One region of the Kluyvera intermedia genome, then DNA from elsewhere that is predicted to be linked to it. Evidence: predicted binding sites of a transcription regulator. Region 1 holds the regulator's gene; the other holds the start of a gene.
What was found. Region 1 encodes ArgR, which controls arginine synthesis, uptake and breakdown. Its sites were predicted from a motif close to ANTGAATAAAAATACANT; they were not measured.

Region 1 (3,406 bases):
ACCCGATCCAGGGGATCGTGGTTAATGATGTGTCGCCGAACGGCCCGGCAGCCCAGGCGGGGATCCAGAATAACGACGTGATTATCTCGGTGAACGGCAAGCAGGCGGTTTCCGCGCTGGAGACAATGGATCAGGTGGCGGAGATTCGCCCGGGTTCAATCATTCCGGTCGTGGTGATGCGTGATGATAAGAAGATGACGATGCAGGTGACGATTCAGGAATACCCGGCATCAGACTAATGAAGCAAAAGCAAAGGGGCCATTCGGCCCCTTTGTGACAATAAGACTAATGGTCTTATTTGTTGATAAACTCTTCACCCAACTGAATATCTTTTCTCAGCGTTTCCAGCATCCCTTCCAGCGCCTGCTGTTCGTAGGCACTCAGTTTGCCGATTGACTGACGTTCTTCAACGCCGTTTTTACCGAGCAGCAGCGGCTGTGAGAAGAAACGGGCATATTCGCCGTCACCTTCAACATAAGCGCATTCCACCACGCCTTTTTCGCCCTGTAGAGCGCGTACCAGCGACAGACCAAAACGCGCCGCCGCCTGTCCCATAGAGAGCGTTGCTGACCCACCACCCGCTTTCGCTTCCACCACTTCGGTGCCCGCGTTCTGGATGCGTTTGGTTAAGTCATTCACTTCCTGATCGGAAAAGCTGACGCCAGGAATTTGCGACAGTAAAGGCAGGATGGTCACGCCGGAGTGGCCGCCAATGACAGGCACTTCCACGTCGCCACAGTTTTTGTCTTTCAGCTCGGCAACAAAGGTATTGGAGCGGATGATATCCAGCGTCGTTACGCCGAACAGTTTGTTCTTATCATACACGCCCGCCTTTTTCAGCACTTCAGCGGCAATGGCCACCGTCGTGTTGACCGGATTGGTAATAATACCAATGCAGGCTTTTGGCGCGGTTTTGGCGACTTGTTGCACCAGGTTTTTCACAATCCCGGCGTTAACGTTAAACAGATCGGAGCGATCCATACCGGGTTTACGTGCAACACCTGCTGAGATCAAAACGACATCAGCCCCAACTAGCGCTGGCGTCGCATCTTCACCCGAGAAACCTTTGATTTTAACATCCGTTGGAATATGGCTGAGATCGACCGCGACACCAGGCGTGACGGGGGCGATATCATACAAAGAGAGTTCTGAACCTGAAGGAAGTTGGGTCTTTAGTAGTAGGGCAAGCGCCTGACCGATTCCGCCGGCGGCACCAAGGACTGCGACTTTCATCCTAAACTCCTTATTGTGGTTAATGACATTCAGGTAGCAACCTGCTGTGGACCGCATAACCAACGCAGGAGAGACCTGTTGTTACTCCGTTGCGGCGACCTTAATTCACGAGGTAATTAATTACAATATAATTGCTTACAGAATGCGGGTTATCCAACAGCATTGTTGGTTGAACCGCATGACTTCCAGAAAAAGGTCTGTCTACGAAACCAAATTTTCATCAACTATCGATTACAATATACTCAGCATGTTGCGTAAAACAACAGCAATTTAATAACATTTCATTTACTTTTAACTTATTTGCTTCCCGTGACATAAGCATGTTTCTTAGGGCTAATTTTTGCTAAAATCTTGCCTTTCTCTATTTTATTTAGCCTCTTGGGGCAAATTGTTTTGCATAAAAATTCACCTATATGCATAATAATGTTAATTTCACCACCATACTCGGGTGACTTATGCGAAGTTCGACCAAACAAGAAGAATTAGTTAAAGCCTTTAAAGCGTTACTGAAGGAAGAAAAATTTAGCTCTCAGGGCGAAATTGTTCAGGCCTTACAGGAAGAGGGCTTCGATAATATTAACCAATCCAAAGTCTCTCGTATGCTGACTAAGTTTGGCGCCGTGCGTACGCGCAACGCCAAAATGGAGATGGTTTATTGCCTGCCAGCCGAACTGGGCGTACCAACCACCACCAGCCCACTGAAAAACCTGGTGCTGGACATTGATTACAACGATTCCGTGGTCGTTATCCACACCAGCCCAGGCGCCGCACAGTTGATCGCGCGCCTGCTGGACTCATTGGGTAAAGCTGAGGGCATTCTCGGCAGCATTGCTGGCGATGACACCATTTTCACTACCCCGGCCAGAGGCTTTAGCGTTAAAGATCTCTTTGAGGCTATCCAGATTCTGTTCGAGCAGGAACTGTAATCCCTTCTGCTGCCTCCTCTGGATTTCCAGAGGAGCGGCTTATCCCCGCCATCCCCACATCTTAAACTGCCGTTTCGTTAGCATTTAGTGCGATCCCTCACCCTGATACATATACACAGTGAATATATCCTGACTTAAGCGCACAAAATATCAAATTATTCTATCTTTTTGATTTTACGCATTATTGCAGCATAGCTTTGCCAGATTATGCGCTTTCTTATACATATACGTTCTAAAAATGACGGTTCTTGACATGTAATTACACGCGCAACCATTAGTCAGGTATTAATATTTTATGTGATTAGTGTATACTTAATTTCGTGATGAGGGTCACAGAATAAAGGCCTTCCAAAAAAATTCGACGAGGTAAGTATCATGAAAATCAAAACAACCGTTGCCGCTTTAAGCATCCTTTCCGTTATCTCTTTTGGCGCATTCGCCGCTGATTCTATTAACAGCGACCAGGCCCAGACGCGTGAGTCCCTTGGCACCGTATCAATCGGTTCCGTTGGCTCAACTCCGATGGATATGCATCAAATGCTGAACAAAAAAGCACAGGAAGAAGGGGCTTCTTCTTATCGCATCATTGAGGCGCGTACCGGTTCTCATTGGCACGCAACGGCTGAGCTGTACAAATAAGCTCGCGTGTAATAATGCGTTAAAAATCAGTCAATCAAATATCTACAGCGGTCCAGGAATTAGAAAAAACGTCCTCTCACCGCTGCACAATAAGGTGAGGAGTTAAGAGTATGAAAAGAGCAATTATCATCGCATCCCTTGGTCTGGCATCAGTACTCTCTTTCGGCGCAAACGCCGCAGCACAACAAATTAACGCCGACCAGGCGCAAAACCTACAATCCCTGGGTACCATTTCTCTATCACAGGTAGGGAGTACTCCGATGGACATGCGTAGCGAGTTAGCCGCAAAAGCTGAAAAACAAGGCGCTAGCAGCTATCGCATTATTGAAGCACGTACCGGCGACAGCTGGCACGCTACCGCAGAGTTGTACAAATAAACCCTCGTCGTCTTGACCGACGACTTGCCCTCGCCCTTTTGCGAGGGCTTTTTTTTACCCGCGCTGAACGTTAAAGCGCAACATCCCTTCCCGCTCTTCTTCTGCCTCATCAAACAACAAGATCAGCGCCCCATAGCGTCGACGCTGCTTATCATTAAGGTGGATGAATTCAATCTCCAGCGGCAGCGGCATCTCCGGGCTAATAACCACCTCCCAAAGCGCATCCAGATC
Region 2 (3,406 bases), 710 kb from region 1:
CATCAGAAAGCAGAATCAGATCTGCACCTAATGTCGCCGCCAGCGCCGTTGCCGCCTGGTCAGCGTTAACGTTCATCAGTTGCCCTTCGGCGGTCACGCCAATTGAGCTCACCACTGGCAGGAACCCGCCTTCCAGCAGCAGATTAATCAGTTTCGGCGATCCCGGCTGCGCCAGACCCACGTGACCCAGCTCTTCATCCAGCTTCGTCACCTTCACGCTGTCACCATCGCCGAGGAACAGGCCCACGGACGCGATATCATGCTTCTTCGCCCATGCCAGAAGCGTTTTGTTGGCAGTACCCGCCAGCGCACCAGTGATGATGTCGATTTGATCGGCTGGCGTAACGCGCAAACCATTTTTCTTTTTCACCGGCAGATTGAGCTGCTTCATCAGCTCATCCACCACGCAGCCGCCGCCGTGGACAATCACCAGCGGGCGCTGATGTGATTCACGATAGTTAACCAGCGCGCTAAAAAGACGCTCCAGCGCTTCTTCGCTATCCAGTAACACGCCGCCCAGTTTGATAATTAATGGATTCATCGTCATCACACCTTAAATAAGAGACTGCGTCTCAGCGAAGCCGAAACGGATATTGGCGCACTGCACGGCCTGTGCGGCAGCGCCTTTCAATAAATTGTCTTCGGTCGCCACCACAATCAGGTGCTCGCCCTGAACGGCAAAACCGATATCGCAGAACGGCAGCCCGACCACATTTTTCAGTGCCGGAACACCTTTATCGTATAAACGCACCATCGGTTTGTCGGCGTAAGCCTGTTGCAATGCCTTAGCTACCTGCGCATGCGTCACGCCTGGTTTCAAGCGGCAGGTGATCGTTTCCAGAATACCGCGAGCAAAGTTGCCCAGATGCGGGGTGAAAATCACATCTGCGCCAAGATGGCTGGCGATTTCCGGCTGATGGCGGTGGGTAAACACGCCATACGGTTGCAGGCTCACTTCGCAAAAACTATTGGAGATTGCCGCTTTACGACCGGCACCGCTGACGCCTGAGGTGGCGTTGATCACCGGCCACTGGTTGAGATCCAGGAGATCGCCATCAATCAGAGGTTTCAGGGAAAGCTGCGCCGCCGTTGGATAACAACCCGGCACGGCAATCAGCTTAGCCTCTTTCAGCGCATCTGCACTCCATTCGGCCAGGCCATACACCGCCTGCGCCAGCAGTTCTGGATGCTGATGGGTGAAACCGTAATATTTTTCATAGAAGGCGCCGTCGTTGACCCGGAATGCACCGGAAAGATCGAACACCACGCAACCCGCCGCCAAGAACTGCGGGGCCAGGTCATGACTCACTTCATGAGCGGTCGCCAGGAAAACAACGTCCACACCCGCGCTGAATTCACTGATATCTGACATCGGCTGCAACGGCAGATCAACAATGCCTTTTAGCTGTGGATGCAAATCGGAGATTAACTTTCCCGCATCATTGCTTTGCGCTGAGACCGTCAAAGCGGTTATGTTCATATGAGGATGGCGATTTACATAGGTCACAAGCTCTGCGCCAGCGTAACCGCTCGCGCCCACAATCAGCGTATTCAACATCGGTGCAGTTCACCTTCTTATGTCTGTTTGCCTGATTAAGCGTAATCACTTCACCTTACACTTGGTGGGTTTTCTTACGCCTAATGATAATGTATTTTTATTCAAAAATACTGCATGAATATTGATACTATCACGACCCGAGGTGTGTCAACAATGAAAAACAATTTACCCCCATTTATCGAGATTTACCGTGCGTTGATCGCCACTCCGTCCATCAGCGCAACCGAAGAAGCGCTCGATCAGAGCAATGCGTCTTTAATCACTCTGCTCGCGGATTGGTTCGCCTCTTTAGGCTTCGAAGTTGAGGTGCAGCCGGTCCCTGGCACCCGCAATAAATTCAACCTGCTCGCCAGCACTGGTCACGGCGCTGGCGGCCTGCTGCTTGCCGGCCATACCGACACCGTCCCGTTTGACGATGGCCGCTGGACGCGCGATCCGTTTACCCTCACCGAGCATGAAAACAAGCTCTACGGTTTGGGTACTGCCGATATGAAAGGTTTCTTTGCGTTTATTCTCGACGCATTGCGCGATGTTGATGTGACGCAGTTGAAAAAGCCGCTCTACATCCTGGCGACCGCCGATGAAGAGACCAGCATGGCCGGCGCGCGCTACTTTGCCGAGTCCACCGAACTGCGCCCGGATTGCGCCATCATCGGCGAGCCCACCTCGCTGCAACCGGTGCGGGCGCACAAAGGCCATATGTCGAATGCGATTCGTGTATTGGGCCAGTCCGGCCACTCAAGCGACCCGGCACGCGGTGTTAACGCCATTGAAATTATGCACGACGCAATTGGCCGGGTGATGCAACTGCGCGACTCTCTGAAAGAACGCTATCACTATGAAGCGTTCACCGTTCCTTACCCGACGCTCAACCTCGGCAGCCTTCACGGCGGCGATGCCTCCAACCGCATTTGTGCCTGCTGCGAACTGCATATGGATATTCGCCCGCTGCCGGGCATGACCTTAAACGATCTCAACGGCCTGCTGGATGAAGCGCTGGAGCCGGTGAGCGCACAGTGGCCGGGGCGTCTGACCATCAGCGAACTGCACCCGCCGATTCCAGGCTATGAATGTCCGCCGGATCACCCACTGGTCGAGGTGCTGGAAAAACTGCTCGGCGCGAAAACCGAAGTGGTGAACTACTGCACCGAAGCACCGTTTATCCAGACCCTGTGCCCAACCATCGTCTTAGGCCCAGGTTCGATTAATCAGGCCCACCAGCCGGACGAATACCTGGAAACGCGCTTTATTAAACCAACGCGAGAATTAATTACTCAGGTGGTGCATCACTTCTGCTGGCACTAATGAGTCTTGCCCGGAAGCGCTGTGCTTATCGGGCCTACCCCCGTCTGTAGGCCGGATAAGCACAGCGCCACCCGGCACCTCATCACCCCCGCGTTCCCGAGATCTCCTTCACATTTTCATAAGCATTTCTTATCTGGCACGATGCGAATTAACTTTCGTAAATTGTCGCGATTTATTCGTTTGCTGAAGCGATTTCGCAGCAATTGACGTAAGGGTTTTTACGTGGCTTTATAAAAGAGGTGTATTTATCTCGCCCTTACGTTCCGGCGACGGGATATATACACACAATCATTCGAGTTGCATCAAGGCGGCAAGGGAATGACAAATTCGTCAGGAACGAATTTGACCAGCCGAAGGCTGGCCTCTGGTGAGGGACAGGGATGTCCCTCATTAATCCCCGGGAGCGTACATAAGTACGTGACAGGGGTGAATGAGCGCAGCCAACGCAGAGGCAACTTGAAGGATGACGTGTATAACAAAATAAAATGAGATGGGGTGTCTGGGTTAATGAACGAACAATATTCCGCGTTGCGTAGTAATGTC

Region 2: argC (N-acetyl-gamma-glutamyl-phosphate reductase) is a predicted target of ArgR. The motif match lies at 1,647-1,664, and genes of this name have one in related genera.

Annotation. Positions count from the first base shown of each region.
Region 1 is NZ_CP139986.1:565,150-568,555, reverse strand. It holds gene degS (outer membrane-stress sensor serine endopeptidase DegS) at 1-239, shown strand, start outside; gene mdh (malate dehydrogenase) at 295-1,233, opposite strand; gene argR (transcriptional regulator ArgR) at 1,689-2,159, shown strand; gene yhcN (peroxide/acid stress response protein YhcN) at 2,535-2,798, shown strand; gene yhcN-B (DUF1471 family stress response protein YhcN-B) at 2,909-3,175, shown strand; gene U0026_RS02685 (barstar family protein) at 3,230-3,406, opposite strand, start outside.
Region 2 is NZ_CP139986.1:4,586,217-4,589,622, forward strand. It holds gene argB (acetylglutamate kinase) at 1-541, opposite strand, end outside; gene argC (N-acetyl-gamma-glutamyl-phosphate reductase) at 554-1,558, opposite strand; gene argE (acetylornithine deacetylase) at 1,712-2,863, shown strand; gene ppc (phosphoenolpyruvate carboxylase) at 3,371-3,406, shown strand, end outside.